Regions from separate parts of the Bacillus sp. ISL-39 genome, predicted to be linked through region 1. Evidence: riboswitches for the same ligand, from Rfam matches in the RefSeq annotation. Region 1 holds a riboswitch; each other region holds the start of a gene.
What was found. A riboswitch is a leader RNA that binds a small molecule or an ion and turns the genes downstream of it on or off. The one in region 1 is predicted to bind thiamine pyrophosphate.
Positions count from the first base shown of each region.

Region 2: another riboswitch for thiamine pyrophosphate. It lies ahead of J7E37_RS15740 (Ykof family thiamine-binding protein); the one in region 1 lies ahead of J7E37_RS06665 (3-oxoacyl-ACP reductase).
Region 3: another riboswitch for thiamine pyrophosphate. It lies ahead of thiC (phosphomethylpyrimidine synthase ThiC); the one in region 1 lies ahead of J7E37_RS06665 (3-oxoacyl-ACP reductase).

Region 1 covers NZ_JAGGQM010000005.1:117,272-123,204, reverse strand. Annotated here, with positions in the region: gene J7E37_RS06690 (sensor histidine kinase) at 1-1,114, opposite strand, end outside; gene liaG (LiaG family protein) at 1,523-2,386, opposite strand; gene pepT (peptidase T) at 2,632-3,864, opposite strand; gene J7E37_RS06675 (hypothetical protein) at 3,990-4,127, shown strand; gene J7E37_RS06670 (hypothetical protein) at 4,120-4,275, shown strand; TPP riboswitch at 4,333-4,443, shown strand; gene J7E37_RS06665 (3-oxoacyl-ACP reductase) at 4,517-5,278, shown strand; gene thiM (hydroxyethylthiazole kinase) at 5,294-5,933, shown strand, end outside.
Region 2 covers NZ_JAGGQM010000021.1:13,655-19,587, reverse strand. Annotated here, with positions in the region: gene J7E37_RS15750 (ABC transporter ATP-binding protein) at 1-1,182, opposite strand, end outside; gene J7E37_RS15745 (ECF transporter S component) at 1,166-1,762, opposite strand; gene J7E37_RS15740 (Ykof family thiamine-binding protein) at 1,762-2,364, opposite strand; TPP riboswitch at 2,466-2,564, opposite strand; gene J7E37_RS15735 (hypothetical protein) at 2,642-2,890, opposite strand; gene J7E37_RS15730 (hypothetical protein) at 3,205-3,393, shown strand; gene J7E37_RS15725 (hypothetical protein) at 3,566-3,808, shown strand; gene J7E37_RS15720 (hypothetical protein) at 4,061-4,213, opposite strand; gene J7E37_RS15715 (hypothetical protein) at 4,393-4,827, shown strand; gene fdhF (formate dehydrogenase subunit alpha) at 5,104-5,933, shown strand, end outside.
Region 3 covers NZ_JAGGQM010000025.1:189,550-195,482, forward strand. Annotated here, with positions in the region: gene thiC (phosphomethylpyrimidine synthase ThiC) at 1-1,759, opposite strand, end outside; TPP riboswitch at 1,888-2,001, opposite strand; gene J7E37_RS17840 (Lrp/AsnC family transcriptional regulator) at 2,384-2,866, opposite strand; gene J7E37_RS17845 (DMT family transporter) at 3,076-4,023, shown strand; gene J7E37_RS17850 (Rossmann-fold NAD(P)-binding domain-containing protein) at 4,159-4,395, opposite strand; gene J7E37_RS17855 (hypothetical protein) at 4,453-5,871, opposite strand.

The DNA of each region.
Region 1 (5,933 bases):
TGGCAAGCTGATAGGCTTTTTCAGCTTCGGCGATTTCAAGCTGGTTGCTAAGCAGATTGCTGAGTCCGGATATCAACTCAATGACGACATTGGTGATTTCCTTTTCCGATTTAAAATAAAACTTGAGTGTGCCAATCGTCTCATCACGCAGTTTCAACGGAGCGATCACGGCTGCGCCAAGCGGGCAGCTTAGCTCGCGGCAGTGAATCGTTTCATCATTGGCGACGACAAGTTTGCCACTTTTCAGTACATCCCTCGTAATCTGAGTCTGGATAGGACTTGTTGAGCGATGATGGTCATCAGCAAGCCCGACATGTGCCAGGATTTCAGATTGGTTTGTGATTGCGACTGCGCTAGTCTGTACTTCGGTGTGTAAAATCTGGCAGACAGCCCGTGCTGATTCTGAATTGATGCCCTTGCGCAGGTAAGCAACCGTCTGGTCGGCAATCCGCAGTGTTTTTTGCGCAAGCATCGCCCCAGTTTTTTCTTCTTCAGAAACAACATTCTTGATAACCATCAAAAATAAAGCAGATCCAAGTCCATTTGCAATAATCATTGGAACCCCGATAATTTCAACGAGTGTTTGCGCTTGGTCATAAGGCTTGGCAATCAAAAGGATAATCAGCATTTGCACCGTTTCGGCAATCGCCCCGACCAGGAAGGCGGTCCTCAGATTGACATTATTTTTCTTCTTTTGAAAACGGCCGGCGATAATTCCGGCGACGATTGCTGCGAGTCCGCAGGCAAGAGCGGTGAAGCCTCCGAGCGTGAAACGATGGAGACCCGCGATTAGGCCTGCCCCAATACCGACCTTGTAGCCGCCCAGCAAACCGGCAATCACGATTCCGATGACCCGGGAATTGGCAATGGCTTCATCCGATGCCAGGTCAGCAGCCCAGGGGTTGAACTGCAGATTATCCGTTGAGAAACTCATGCCGGAATATGTGCCGATAATCCCGAAAAAACCAAAAAATAGTATGGCGAGATATTGCTGTCGCCTGTTCAGGGAATCATGGTAAATCAACCCCCGGAAGAAGCGGAATCTCGTTAAAATGAAGGCAATCGTCACAATGATGCCAAGCCGTTCCAGCATCGTAATGAGTAATTCGAACATAACCGTACTCCTCAGGAAGTATTTGCACTTATTTTAAATGAATGCTTAGGAAAAACAAAGATACACTGTCCGAATTTTAAATAAAAATAAGCCTGGCGTGCAGCTGCCAGGCTTTGTCCAGGGGGGAAATGAAATTTTGCTTGTGCAATTATGGTGGATTATAGGGGAATTTCCTTTTTTATAGAGAGAATATCCTTTTTATAGCGACTTTCTAATTTATATAGCGGAAATTTGATTTTTATAGCGACTTTCTCGTTTTTATAGCGATTTTTTAATTTTTATAGCGAAATGGAAATTTCAATGGATTTTTTCCAGTTCAATTGCTGGATTCAAATACGCGGGCTGCTGACTTATTGGCGAACTGGAGATTGCGCTTGGTCTTTTCCAGTTCGCCGCCACTTGGAAATCCTAATTTATATTAATATCGCCGCTTGATACATCGGCGTTAATTTCGTATTTGCCGCTTCCGTATTTGCCGCGAAGGCGGTTATCGGATTCTTCTTTGTTTTCAAGCGGGAAATCACTTGATATGTCGCCGCTGCTGGCTTTCCCGTTCAATGTAAAGTCAGCATCATCTGGCAGATCCAGCTCGATATTGCCTGAACTTACATTTAAGTTAACGTCATCTCTCAAAGCATCCATCTGGATTTCGAACTCACCAGAGGAAATATCAGCATCAAGCTTGCCAGAGTAGTTTTTGACATTGACACTGCCGGAACTGACTTCAAATGAACCAGAGCCAGCAGCTAATGAGTTGATTTCCACTTCGCCTGATGAGCTTTGGTGTTTGAATGTTTCAACATCCAGGTTTTCCAGTACCATTCTTCCTGATCCGATATCAACCGTAAGTTCCTTCAGTATCATTGGAGAATCAGCGGAATGTCCTTTGAATATTGCTTCGCCTGAGCCAAGCTCGATTGCCATATTCTTTTCATAGTCTTCGGGAATATAAACTGTCAAAGTAGTCTGATCCATTTCAAACCAGTTGAACCAGAAGAATCCTTTGCGTTTAACAGTAACCTCGATATCATCACCATGTCCAGCAACTTTTACTGTTCCTTTGCCCTTAAGCTCGGCGCGGACATCATCCCGGTCTTCTGGCACAATCATTGTCTCGACGCTTGAAATATCAATACTGATGTTTTTCGTTTGATTGGTCACCTTCACCGCGTCTTCCGCCTGTGCAAAGTTTACTCCGCTGCCATCGAACAAATAATTCCAACCAATATATGCCCCGGTAATCAGCAGGAAAATAACTAAAATCCGTTTCATTTTTTACAATCTCCTTTCACGTTTCATTCTATATCCAGAATAAGGGGAATCGAGCTTAATCCCAATGCACCTCCGATTTAAATCTCGATAAGACCTGAGGCGGATTTTGGGTTAGGTCGCTCAAATGTGGCTCCTTTCGAAAAGACTTTATTAGGTTGAGGAAGCAACAAAGTTTGCGAAAAGAGCCCAAAAAAAGAAGCCAGATTCCGTACGGCTTGGGAATCTGGCTTCTGGTTGGGTGTTAGTTAGGCCTTTGCTTCGAAAAGTTTAGCTATTTCTACAATTGTTTCAACTGATTTAATCATGTTATCAACCGAGATATATTCGAACCTTCCGTGGAAATTCTCTCCGCCTGTAAAAATATTCGGTGTCGGCAATCCCATATAGCTAAGCTGGGAACCGTCTGTGCCGCCGCGGATCGGTTTGACGATCGGCTTGATGCCGAGATTTTCCATTGCTTCATAGGCGATATCAACGATTTCCTTCACCGGCTCGATTTTATCCTTCATATTATAATACTGATCGTTCATTTCAAGTTCAACCCGGGTTTCACCATAAGTCAGCCTTAAATGATTGGTGATTTTCTGCACCAAGTCCTTGCGTGCCTGAAAGCTGTCACGGTCAAAATCACGGATGATATAGTGAAGCGTTGTTTCTTCCACATCACCGTTGATCGAGCTTAGATGGAAGAAGCCTTCATATCCTTCCGTATGCTCTGGCGCTTCTTCTGCCGGAAGCTGGCTGTTGAATTCCATCGCAATTTTTGCGGAGTTCACCATTTTTCCTTTTGCCGTTCCTGGGTGGACGTTCTTGCCTTTGAATGTCACCTTGGCGCTGGCTGCATTAAAGCTTTCATACTCCAGTTCGCCAAGCGGACCGCCATCGACGGTATAGGCGAATTTTGCATTGAAGGCCTCGACATCGAACTTATGAGGTCCTCGGCCGATTTCTTCATCTGGCGTGAAGGCGATACGAAGCCTGCCATGCTTGATTTCCGGGTGCTTGATCAAATAAGCCATTGCTGTCATGATTTCGGCGATACCGGCTTTATTGTCGGCTCCAAGCAGCGTGGTTCCGTCAGTAGTAATGAGAGTATGTCCTTTATATTTAGGGAGCTCCGGAAAATCCGCAGGTGACAGGATGATATTCTGTTCCTCGTTCAGGATGATCTGGTTGCCATCGAAGTTTTCAACAATCTGCGGATTGACATTTTTGCCGGTAAAATCAGTTGCCGTATCGACATGGGCAAGGAAGCCGATCGTTGGCACTTCTTTATCTGTATTGGCAGGAAGGGTGGCCATCACATAACCATTGCCGTCAATCGTCACTTCTTCCATGCCGATGGATTTCAACTCCTCGACGAGCATATTGGCAAGAGTGAACTGGCCTTCCGTCGAAGGGGTGGTTTCACTGTTTTCATTTGATTGAGTATCTACTTTTACATAAGAGGTAAATCTTTCGATAATCTCGTTTTTCATTTGCTTTCAACTCCCATTCGTATGTATATTTTCATATTAGCACAGATTGTCTGTAACACCATTTGAAAAAGAGTGAAAATTCCATTTTTTGCATGTATAATATATAGAAAAGGAGGCTGGGGAATATGGGTTATGTGTTCACGGCTATTGTATTGTTTGTTGTGTTTTTTTCGATTTACAGAATCATCACTTCCGGGAAACTGCCAAGCAATAATTATACTCCTTTTGATGATCTTGCCGAGGGAAAAAAGAAAGATGATTGATATCGGCGTCATCATTGTCCTGATTGTGTCTCTCTGGTCTATCACGATCACATTGCAAAAATTGGCGGCAAGAATAATAGATGGGCAGGACCAGCAACTCAAGCTTCTGGAAGAGATCAAGGAAGAACTTCAAAAAAACAGAGGATGAACTTTTCACTTTACATATATAAGAGTTAAGGCTAGGATAAAGATAATTGAATATTCGATGTACTACTAGGGGTGCCCTGCTTGCGGGCTGAGAGAAAGACGCTGAGTCTTTTAACCCTTCGGACCTGATCTGGGTAATACCAGCGTAGGAAAGTGGTGTGAGAGAATTTTTCTTGCTTTGCTTTTAAGCCAGGTCCATTTTATGGATCTGGCTTTTTTATTTTTCCAAGGAGGTGTTTTCAATGGAACTGAAAGATCAAGTGGTTTTAGTGACTGGCGGGAGCCGTGGATTGGGGACTGAAACGGTCAAGGCTTTTGCAAGAGAAGGCGCGAAGGTCATCATCAACTATTTTCAGAATGAAGAAAAGGCTAAGAATTTGGAAGAACTGATTGGTGAGAAGGCACTTGCTGTCAGTGCGGATATAAGGGATCCAGCGCAGGTCCAAAGCATGTTCAGGCAGGCAAAAGAGCATTTCGGAGCACCGATAACGACCATCGTGAATAATGCGCTTGTCAATTTCAAATTCGACCCTGTGGCGAACAAGGATGCGTTCTCTGTTGGATGGGAGGATTTTCACCAACAGCTTGAAGGAGCTGTTCGAGGTGCATTGAATACCACCCAGGCTGGGCTTCCGGACATGAAAGAAATGAATTTTGGCAGAATCGTCAATATAGGCACGAATCTGTTCCAGAACCCGGTTGTCGCCTATCATGACTACACAACAAGCAAGGCTGCTTTATTGGGATTTACGAGGAATATGGCGAATGACCTTGGAAAGTATGGCATTACGGTCAATATGGTTTCTGGAGGACTGCTAAAAATGACCGACGCAAGCTCTGCTACTTCGGAGGAAGTGTTCCAGCTCATCCAATCATCCACACCGCTTCGAAAAGTAACCGAACCGGCAGAAGTGGCAGATGCGATCATGTTCTTTGCATCTCCATGGGGGCGCGCGGTTACCGGGCAGAATCTGGTCGTTGATGGCGGCCTTGTGATGGATTAAGGAGGAGGAATAGACATGGAAAAAAGAGAGATTGCTGGCTTGCTTGAAAAAGTCAGGAGGGAGAATCCGCTTGTCCATAATATTACCAATGTTGTGGTCACCAATTTTACCGCAAATGGACTGCTGGCTCTTGGGGCATCCCCTGTGATGGCTTATGCGCATGAGGAAGTCGCTGAAATGGCAGGCATTGCGGGAAGCCTTGTGCTGAATATCGGAACGTTGCGGCCGGAAGTTGTACAGTCGATGCTGATTGCCGGCAAAGCGGCAAATGAACAGGGAGTTCCGGTCATTCTTGATCCGGTTGGCGCCGGGGCGACTGCTTATCGTACAGAAACCGCAAGAAGGCTGATGGAAGAATTAGAGATTTCGATTATCAGGGGAAATGCTGCGGAAATAGCGAATGTAGCCGGTGAAACCTGGAGCATTCATGGCGTTGATGCAGGAGATTCAGATGGGGATGTAATCGAGCTGGCTGAATCCGCAGCACAAAAATTGAACACGATTGTAGCGCTGACAGGGAAAGAAGACGTTATTACTGACGGGAAATCTACGTTTGCAGTCAGTAATGGGCACCCAATCCTTACGAAGGTAACGGGTACCGGATGCCTGCTGACTTCAGTGATTGGGGCATTCACAGCAGTTGAAAAGGATTTTC
Region 2 (5,933 bases), on a different contig from region 1:
GTGCTCAGGATTTTGGAATACGTATCCGAGTCTTCTCCACTTTTGTTCCTCAGGCCAGTCTCCTAAAGAGTGTCCATAAAATTTTATCTCGCCTTGTGATGGAATCAACCCGGCCAAACATTTTGAAAAAGTGGTTTTTCCGGATCCGTTTGAACCTGCTATTGCAATTATTTCACCACCATTAATCGATATAGAAATATCTTCAATTAATATATGATTGTCTTTCGAATAGCTGACATCCTTCACTTCGAAAATTGCTGGAGAGGGATTCGGTTTTTGCTTGCGAACCTCAGTTGTTAAGAACTTAATTGTATTTCCTATATCTTTACTATTTTCAATCAGCTCATCAATCGTCATAGGCAGGAAGGAGGACGTTAGCAATCCAGCCTCCTTAAGCTTCAACCCTGCGTCAATAGAGCGGGGTAACCAAATCCCTTCAATTGCCAGTTCTTTTGCAAAATGATTAAAACAAACACTAGGCGGACCATTAAAAAACAGTTCACCCGCAGAATTCAATATGATGCAGCGATCCATAATTTCAAGCCAATAATCCAGGTTATGCTCGATAACGAGGATACTGAACGAGTGTTTATTCTTTAATCTTTTTAACGTCCGGACCAATTCGAACCCTGAGGCGGGGTCTAGATTGGCAGTAGGTTCATCAAGTATTAATAATTCAGGTTCCATTGCCAATGCACAGGCAATCGCAAGTTTTTGCTTTTGCCCGCCGGAGAGTGAGTGAATAAGCCTGTGTTTAAAGTGCTTTATGTCTACTAAGTCAAGGGCATAATCTATTCTTTCTTTCATTTCCGATCTGGGAAACTGAATATTCTCTAATACAAAAGCTATTTCTTCCTCGACAGTCAGCATGCAAAACTGGGAATCAGGATCCTGCATGACCAATCCGACTTTTTGATTTATCTCTCCGGATTCGAAGGAGGATAATTCCTTGCCTCTGAACTTTATACTGCCGCTCATTATTCCATCAACAGACGCTGGATATAGATTATTCATGCAGTATGCGAGTGTGCTCTTACCCGAACCGCTTGGACCCAGTACAAGAATGTTCTCATTTTCATTAATATCAAAAGTGATATTCCTTAAAACATCCTTCTGATCATCCTCAAATCGGAACGTAACGTTTGACACTTCAAGAAATGGCAGACTAGGCTGAAATATCATGGTTCTGCTTTGCCTTTCTGGCTTCCTTTCCAAGCGGGAAGCTATTCAATGCTCCTGTTTTAGCGAGGCTGTCGCTTATGTATTTACCTAAAAGACCTGCTAAGATTGCTCCGCTTATAAGCCTGACGACAAACATGGCTGTTACATAACCAGGTGATAGAGCGGAGAAGCCGCCTAAAAAGTAACCCCATGCGAAGCTGGTGATTGAAGCCCCCATTCCTGCTGCTACAAGAACCCATGTAGAATAGTTCTTCCATTTGGTTGCCGCAAAAGCAGCTTCCGCCCCCAGTCCCTGGATAATCCCGGCCAGGATCAGACGCGGACCAACAGCGTTTCCAAGCATGACCTCGATTGTTGCTGCAATTGTTTCTGATAACACCGCTGCTCCAGGCTTTCTGATGATGTAAGCAGCTATGATGGAAACGATGAACCAGATCCCGAAGATCAAGTCATAGCCGATTAGTCCGAACATGCCTACAAGCACATTGCCGAACTGTAAGAACAGAAGGTAGATTACGCCAAAAACGACTGCCAGTACGGATAAAACTACAACCTCTCGAAGTTTCCAGTTTGCGAGCATTATCGTTCCTCCTTACGGGAAGGACTGTTGGCCGACATGGTCACCGTCATAACAATATGTGAAGAATCACTGTTCCGGGCACCATCAAAAGCACTTTCTATTCCGGTAAAAACCTTATTGGCATCGCCATCCAATCTTGAGGCATAATGAATTCCTCCGCTAAAGACACCTTGCTGCTCAACAGTTTTTATTTGATCCATGATTACATTCATATATCCAGGAATTCCTAAAGGATAGAGAGCAAACTGGGCTGCGACCTCCTGGTTGATTTTTTGAGAACGCTCATCATTCATTACATTTGAATCTTCCGCCATAAAAGCATCCCCTGCACTGTCACCGGGACATCCATTTGAAAACGTGGCATTCAGGACCACATGATCTCCACCGATTGAAGCATTCAGGAATATGGCTTTAACAACGTCAAAAACATGTTCAGAACGTCCCCGCACACAGGTGCTGACATCATCTGTCTCCATCCAAACCTTTGACGTATCAACTTCCTTCAATGCAGAGAGGATAATGTCAACAAACCTGTCTGACATTGGGGAAATGGAAAACCTGGCCCCTGTAATCTCACTTGTACCGCAAAAAATCTCTTTCATACCATTACATCTCCTTTGTTCATTGGGTAGAAAACAAAAAACTGCATCCAGCGTGGTGGATGCAGTTGAATTCTATCGTCAGATAAAAAAAGATATAACGAAGAGCTTCGCCTGCACTTCCCCACGCTGGTATTATCCAGATCGGGTAATAAGGGTCAGAACAAAGTTCTTCTCAGCCAAAAGCTCCCCTAGTGCAAAAACCTATACAGTTGTTGTTTTCAAAATCATCTTAATGTAAATAGGCTGAATTGTAAATGGCTAATTTTCAAAATTTGATTCATTCGGAATGGTTATGGAAATACTTTCTCTGCCTGTAGCTTTCAAGGGTGCCCAGTTCCTTATTAAGAAGCCGCTCCATTTCCGCCAGTTCAGATTTAGATACAACGGGATCCTTTAAAGACCAATTAACAGTATATACGAAGTAGTATTCTTTGATTTGGCGGAATAAAACGACTGAATTTGGAAAAACATCAAATTGCGCTTTGATATTATATCTCTTTGTGTAAGACCATTTTGTAAGCTTCATAGAAATTCTCCATGTCATTCGAATTTTAATAGGGCAACAAGGAAGGTAAGTTTATGCAGTTATGTATTCCAGTTGTGAGGGAAAAAGAAACCCTATATAATTCCCAATTCCCGCCAGAAAAACAAATCTTGATATAAATTACCCTGTAAGAGGATAGGAAAAACAACATAGTGTTGTAAGGTGATAGATTATGTTAAAATAAAAGACATTGCGGCAGAGTTAGCGACGCATATCTACATAATATCAAACTGCTAGCAAGTTGATGAATAGTATATTTTACATAGAAGTAAAGGATTTGGAGGGAAATCTGTTCCATGAATGAGGCCCAGAGAATTCAGTTGAATGTGAGAGTGTCCAAGGAAACATCTGATAAACTAGATGAGATTGTCGAATATTATCAAGAGAATACAAAAATCGGCAGGATATACAAAGGCGATGTATTAACAGATATAATAGAAAAATCATATGAGATCATGCAAAAGCAAAAGAAGTTGAATAGATAAGCCGGACCGAGCTCGAAGATTAATGATGTCCATGAAAAGATTTAGGTAAAACGGACTACGCCAAATTGTCAACGTTCAAATATGGCGAATTAGTGAACAAAACAGTTGCGTTAATCAATAATTAGTCGTATTATTTAAATAATCTGATAATACGATAAGGTGGTTTTTGATTATGATGCGAATGGCAATTGCAGGTGTAGCCGGCTTTGTCCTTGTGTTCATTGAGTCATATATTGTAATGGTATTTAAACAGTATGAGACGATTGAGTTCGGTGGGATGGCCCCGTTTGTCAGTGTCTGGTCGATGAACTTTTTCCTCGTTTTCTCCATCCTGACTCATATTAAATTTTGGTATGAAGAAAGAGAAGCACAGCGGGAAGAAGATGCGGCGGAAAGAGACCGGTTCATTAGTTAAGGCTGTTTTCGTAAAGGTTGTTGTTAAAATCCTAAAGCCGATTTTAACGTAATATAAGGCCATTTGGCAGGTCGGTATTAAAGTTTGCATGCTCTTTTCTCGTAAAAGAGTCAACTTTGCGAAGAAAGACAGCCTATTTTGCAGTCGAATTGCAACCAAGTTTGAGAAAAGAGCCTTATTTAAAGCACTTTGTGTAAATACTTGCTTTACTAACCCTCAATAGGAAGAGAAAGGCTAATTGCCTTTCTCTTTTTATTTTGCTTTATTTTGATCTGTATCGATGCGGTCTCGTTCAGCCTCTTCAGCTGCTATTCTTAATTCCTGAAAAAATAACTGGTCATTGCATACCATACTGTGCTGTTCATCTTCCTCATTGAAATGTTTATGGTTTTGTTTTTGCTCCATTCTCTCATCCTCCTGCTCTGTTTAGTATTTTGTATATTACTTCTTCCCTCAACAAAAAGATTCATGCCTAGGCTTCCGTCGTTGTAAGTATTTACTAACGATTTTAAAACATGCAAAACGGATTCATTAACTTTTGCTTACAGTGGGAAACTATCTCTACTTTACTAATGGAGGGAAGCGTGAATATAGTGAAATCGGTTTATCAATTTGATGATGACCAGCATTTTCTTAAAATTGATTTTCTAGTGGGGAATGAACAACAATCTTCGTGGCATGCTTATGTTTTTGATGAGAATTGGAATGACGTCATCAGTTCTGCCTCGGTCATTTCCGAATCCATGGCCGACAGTATGGAATATGCTTTTGAAAGCCTTGGAATCCATGGCAGGATTGCTGTCCTGGAAGCACTCAAACCTGGAGATTCACTAACAGAAGTGATTGATGTTTCTCTATTCCATCTGCAGGCATTGCTTTTTGCTTCAGCCATCATTGTTGTTGGAGATTACGGTGAACTAGAGAATTTGGGTTTTACTAAAGAAAAATCCACCAATGGAAAGACGCTGTATATTCTTTCCTCTGATGAAGCGGGAAATGATGCTTGCCGCTTTTTATAGTAAATAATCTCAAAGCCTTAATCAGGTAGGGCTTTTTTTTGTCCAATATGTTAATTTTTTTAATCTCCCTAAAAGCAAAAATGTGGAAGACGTACAAACAAATAATGACCTCTGTGGTTTTTTTGGAAGGTAAGAACTTTATTAAAGAACAATGATTTTTAATAATCTGTAATATCAGAGCCATTTTCAAAAAACTCTCATAAAAGTGGTTAAAGTCATTCGTGGTTTGGGTAGTGAGAAAGAGAGCGATTTCTATACAGAAAGGAAGATGAGGTCTTGTCTGGCAAAATAAATGTAACAATCAACGGTGCTGACGTTGCGGCTAAAGAAAATCAAACAATCCTTCAATACCTTTCAGATAGCTCGATAGAAGTGCCAAGTGTATGCTATCATCCAAGCCTTGGCCCAATTGAGACATGTGATACTTGTATTGTAGAAGTGAACGGAGAAATGGCCAGGTCTTGTTCGACAATCATGAAGGATGGGGATACCATCGACACAGTGGCACCAGATGTTAAGAAGGCACAAACAATGGCGATGGACAAGATTTTGTTTAATCATGAACTGTATTGTACTGTCTGTGACTACAATAATGGGATGTGTGAGGTACATAACACAGTAAAAGAAATGAAAATCAATCACCAGAGCATCCCATTTGATCAAAAGCCATATAAAAAAGATGAATCAAACCCTTTTTACCGATATGATCCTGATCAATGTATTTTATGCGGGAGATGCGTGGAAGCCTGTCAGGATGTACAGGTAACCGAGACGCTGAGAATCGATTGGGAACGTGAACGTCCACGTGTCATCTGGGATAATGATGTACCAATCAATGAATCCTCATGTGTTTCTTGTGGTCACTGTTCAACCGTATGTCCATGTAATGCAATGATGGAAAAAGGAATGGAAGGCGAAGCCGGCTTTTTGACAGGAATCGCAAAAGATACTTTGCGGCCAATGATTGAAATTACCAAGAATGTCGAGACTGGTTACGGGTCCATCCTGGCGATTTCCGATATGGAAGCCGCCATGCGTGAATCTAGAATCAAGAAAACCAAGACTGTTTGCACTTACTGCGGAGTGGGCTGCAGTTTTGATGTGTG
Region 3 (5,933 bases), on a different contig from region 1:
TAAATTCCTCGGCTTTTTCGACCAGCCCTCTCTCAATTGCTTCCTCCGTGTCCAGCTGGTGCTCTTTTGAATAATTCCGGATATCCTGGGAAATTCTCATGCTGCAAAATTTTGGTCCGCACATGGAACAGAAGTGGGCAGTTTTAGCCCCTTCAGCCGGCAGCGTTTCATCATGGTATTCCAATGCGCGCTCAGGATCCAAAGAAAGGTTGAATTGATCTTTCCAGCGAAATTCAAAACGGGCTTTTGACAGGGCGTCGTCCCTTTTTTGTGCTCCTGGATGGCCTTTTGCCAGATCGGCGGCATGAGCGGCAATTTTATAAGTGATGACTCCCTCGCGCACATCGTCCTTATTTGGCAAGCCCAAATGTTCTTTTGGCGTCACGTAACAGAGCATGGCTGTACCATACCAGCCAATCATCGCAGCTCCAATTGCAGAGGTGATATGATCATATCCCGGCGCGATATCTGTCGTAAGCGGGCCAAGCGTATAAAAAGGTGCTTCCTGGCAAATCTCCAATTGCTTATCCATGTTTTCCTTGATCAGGTGCATCGGTACATGACCAGGGCCTTCCACCATCACCTGTACGTCATGTTCCCACGCGACCTTCGTCAGCTCCCCAAGTGTTTCGAGCTCAGCAAATTGAGCCTCATCATTGGCATCCGCGATCGATCCCGGCCGCAAACCATCTCCCAGAGAGAACGCCACATCGTAGGTTTTCATGATTTCGCAGATTTCTTCAAAGTGTGTATATAAGAAGTTTTCTTTATGATGATGCAGGCACCATTGAGCCATGATCGAGCCGCCACGCGATACAATACCGGTCAATCGTTTCGCTGTAAGCGGCACATACCTTAAGAGTACGCCGGCATGAATGGTGAAATAATCAACCCCTTGCTCCGCTTGTTCGATAAGGGTATCTCTGTACACTTCCCACGTAAGGTCCTCGGCAATGCCATTGACCTTTTCAAGCGCCTGGTAAATTGGAACGGTCCCCACCGGAACAGCGGAGTTTCGGATAATCCATTCGCGTGTCGTATGAATATTTTTTCCTGTCGACAGATCCATGATTGTATCTGCACCCCATCGGGTAGCCCAAGCCATTTTTTCCACTTCCTCCTCAATCGAGGAGGAAACGGCCGAGTTCCCAATGTTCGCATTTATTTTTACGTGGAAATTCCGGCCGATAATCATTGGCTCCGTCTCAGGATGATTGATATTGGCTGGAATGATGGCCCTGCCTCTTGCCACTTCAGCACGGACAAATTCGGGATCCATATGTTCCCTAATCGCGATAAACTCCATCTCTGGCGTAATGATTCCCTTCTTTGCATAGTGAAGCTGGGTAACATTCTTTCCCTTTTTTGCCCTCAATGGCTTGCGGGATAAGCCTGGAAACACCTTATGATTGGCACGCGGATCTTGCTCATTGCGGTAGCCGTTATCCTCGGGTTTTATTTTTCGGCCATCATACTCTTCTGCATCATCCCGTTCCTGAATCCACCGCCTTCTCAACAAAGGAAGACCTTTTCTAAGATCAGAGGTAAACAAAGGATCCGTATATGGGCCGCTTGTATCATACACACGAACCGGCTCATTGTTTTCCTCTCCAAAGCTGCTGCTGGTCGGGCTTAATCCAATCTCCCGCATCGGAACTCTTATATCCGGCCTAGACCCCTCCACATACACTTTTTTGCTTCCAGAAAAGCTTGACATAATTGAAATGCTGTCCTGGTTTAAAGAATTAGCTGTTGTCATTGATCATCTCTCCCTCTTTAAAATTAAGGGACAAGACCTGGCACCAAGGAAGTTCTCTAGTATGTAAAAAAGCCGGTCCACATAAAGATGGACCGGCTTAACCGCGAATGTTTTTTGCACAAAAAATACTTTGCACATCTTAACTTCCCCACGCTGGTATGATCCAGATCAGGTCCAAAGAGTCAAGAAACTTAGCGCGTTCCTTTCTCAGCCCAAGCCATTGGGCACCCCTAGTTATTGCTATTCAGTTCTTTATTATTATACACAATTTGGAAAACAAACAAAAGTTTTTTAATTCGTATAATCTATGTTCGTTGAAAAATAGCTTTATAATCTACTAAATAAAGTCAACTTAAATCTTTACTCTAGAATACCAAAATAATGCCTGAAGGCTGTCTTCCTCTACGTTCTATCCATTGTTTAATCTATTCATTAGGAAAATTCTCTTTAGTTCCATTCTTCTTTCGCAGGGAAGATTCATTTAAGAAAAAACTATGCCTGCCAAAGACTGGCCAATGCATCGTGACTATCACGTGTAATTCAGCTGCGTTTTCCACTGTCTTGTATACTTTTTTCTGGCACCCGAATTCGTCCCCATGTCACCCATAGCAGCTTGTAAACTGCTCACACTTCCCCACTGATTGGCAGGACGGTCGAGTCTTTGATTTCCCTTAGTGCCAGACTTGTCTGGATTTTGGTGATTCCTAGTTCATTCAGCCTCCTGATAAACATCTCCAGCCCCTTGCGATCTTTGCAGGCTACCTTTAACAGATAATCATACTCCCCAGTGAGGCAATGGCACTCTAACACCTCTTCCATTGTTTCTAGTGTTTCTTCCAATGATTCCAACTTTTCTAACTGATGCATATTGGTGCTCATAAAAACAAAGCACAGTAAATCAAAGCCAAGCTTCTCGTGATTCAAAATTGCGACCTGCTTTTTAATATATCCTTCACCTTCCAGTCGCTTGATTCTGGCGTGAACTGCGGGCGCAGATAAATTCACTCGCTTAGAGAGTTCCAGGTTGCTTAACTGAGCATCCTTTTGCAAGAAGTCCAGGATTTTAATATCCACATTATCCAAAACCTTGCTTACAACAGATTCCAAGATTCAACCCCCTTTTTAAAAATTCCGAATACCAGCGAAATAACCGCCAATATTTGAATTTATTAAACTATATTTACATTATATTTTTAATAATTTTGAATTAAATTAATTATACAAAATTATCTTTTGTATTTTAAGGGAAATGTTAAAATAATTCATATAACTTAAGTCGTTGTGCACAATGGTACTGATCAGGGGGGCCAAATGACGTGAAATATCATTTCCTATTACTTTTAACGAGCTTTCTTTGGGGCGGAAATTTTATCGTGGGGAAGACGCTTGTAGACCATGCTTCTCCAATCACCTTGACCATTTTAAGATGGGCCATCGCGATCATCTGTCTCATTCCGCTTGTATGGTGGAAAGAGAAAAAGCTGATCCCCCCAAAAGAATCCATTATGCCTCTTTTCATAATGGGAGTCACCGGGGTCGCCTTATTCCAGGCATTGCAATTCATGGCACTTGAAAAGACTTCGGCAACGAACGTTGGCTTAATCTCGACATTGAATATGTTTTCGATTGCGGCATTCTCATCTCTTTTCCTAAAAGAAAAGCTAAATAAATTTCAGTTCCTCGCCATGATCATCTCTTTATTTGGTGTTTTGCTCGTCCTTTCAAAAGGGAATATAAATTCATTATTTTCCTTACAGTTCAATAAAGGCGATCTTTATATGACGACAGCTGTGGGAATGTGGGGGATTTATTCGGTCAGCAGCAAGTGGGCGATGGCGACCGTCACACCGTTGATGTCCATACTCTACTCTGGTATTTTCGGCCTACTCGTTTTGCTCCCTTTTTCCATCAGGGATTTCACGGTAACCAACTTGAATTCCTCCTTTATGCAAGGCATTTTATATACAGGCCTGGTCTCGACCGTGCTTTGTATGGTTCTCTGGAATATCGGAGTCAATAAACTAGGACCAAGCATTTCCGGGTTGTTCCTTAATTTCAACCCCATTTTTACAGCTCTCTTGGCATTTACTTTTTTAGGAGAGAAGATGACATGGATTCAAGCCGCTGGCAGTTTCATTGTTATTGCAGGCTGCTTTTTATTTACGATTCTGAAAAACAAGCCTATCAGGTTTAGGATTCCGATTTCTGTCCGTATTTTAGAGGGTGAAGATAGCAAAGCAGAAAAAATGCCTGTTCCCCGTTGAACAGGCATTTATAATTCATACTCCCATAGCCCGACCCTTCCTTTAGCCGGAATGAAGCTGTCCCGCGTTCTCTTGGTGAAAATAAATCTCCTGCTGCAGCAAAAGAAATCGACATCAGCAATCCGCCGCCAAAACTTAAATCCAGTTCTCTTTATAATCCTCTACATACTGCTTCATTTTTGTCGGCTTTCGTCCTGCAGCTTTTTCAAAATCGTATTTGATCCCCTTGGCCATCATAAGCTTTGTTGGAAAATGAATCCCCACGACCACATTTATAAAAGCTTCATCGACACCGGAAGCCAGCATATGCTCCTTGAATTCCTTTACCGAAGGGTTGATATATTCAACCTCCATCCCCATCGCTTCAGACATGATGGCAGCCACTTAAGGCTTTCCCTCATCTCCAAATGGATTCACTAGCCCGAGACTTCAGCCCGTCTCCTGGTCGCTCCTTAATTGTGTATATATTTGCTGATAGGCTGACGCCTCGTTTACCATGCCTTTTTGCTGATACATTTTGCACAGCTGCCTGACCGGAGCTGGGTCAGCCGGATTGAGCTCCATTTCCCAGAAGAAACATTCGATTGCCTGATCATATTGATTGAAATCTGCGTAAAATTGCCCCAATTCCATCATTCTGTCAGGATTCTCCGTAAGGGCGGCCATTTCATTGATTTTTCGGATGGCAATAGAATGTGGAAAGCTTTTCTGAATCGGCTTCAGTTTTTCACAGACTACCTTCAAATCATGCCCCTCCATTAGCTTTGCTGTCAGCTGCAGAATTCTTTGTTCAACTTGCCTCGGGTCATTTTCCTGAGCAACCTGCTGATGAAGCAGCAGAAACTCATCCAAGTGAGAAGAAACAAATTCAGCATCAACCTGCTTCCAAATTTCATTAAGGAGCAGATGAAACTCTGCCGGCAGATCCTCTATAAAAGGGAATAAATAAACGGCTGCTTTCTCATATTGCCCCGCTCTCATCAATCCTTCAATAAAAGTTCGAGCTTCCGGTACCCATTTATATGGATTGATTTCAGCATAGGATAAGACTAGAATCCAGTTTTCGAGCGGGATGTACTTCAAAGCCAACTCTGTTTGCCGCTTAACGGATTCAGAAGTAAGATTTCCTTTGTCATCCATCCAAACCAGCAGCCATTCTGCATATCGTTCTTCGTTTTTTAATATCTTTTCGAACATTTGAAAATGTTCGTTGTTTTTTCGATTCATAAAGCAATGAAACTCTGCAAATAAGGGGTCTTTCTTTTGGATTGCTGGTAAAGATGAAGTAGTGTAGAAACTGGAATATGAGCTGTATTCCCGGGAATGGAGGAGATTGCTGAGTTTTTCCAGTGAGGGAGATATGTCGGACAAAAGACGAATCGATTGATAGGCTTTGGAAAAACTGCCGTTTCTTCTGTAGTCGAAGAAGATATTTTCGATGAGTTTGGTGAGCTGTTCTGGTGTGAAAAACGAGTCGAGTGCTGCGGCAATACATGGTATTTCAAGGAGAGAATAATGGCGCTGGAGATGATGGAAGAGCTTGTTTTTAGCTGGTATGGTTAAAGCCGTGGCGGGAATGAGTACAGGCAGAAGCGGATGCTTTTGATCTATGACGATCCCTTCATTCAGCACTTTATCAATAAATGAACCTTTTTGAACCTTTTCAATTTGATCACCATAGATAAGGGCATTTTTGTAGAAAATCAGATAGTATTTTTCGGTTAATTCAGTTTGGACCTCGGCAACCATAAACCTCGCGAAGATCGCTGTCCGCACAACTTCTCCATTAACCATAACCCTATTAGATTTGAACGATATTTTTGTCGGCATTGTCAGTTCACTATTCATGAAACATTGAGCCTCCTAAGGAATCGTATTTATGTCTATAGTTTCATTATACGTTACCCTTA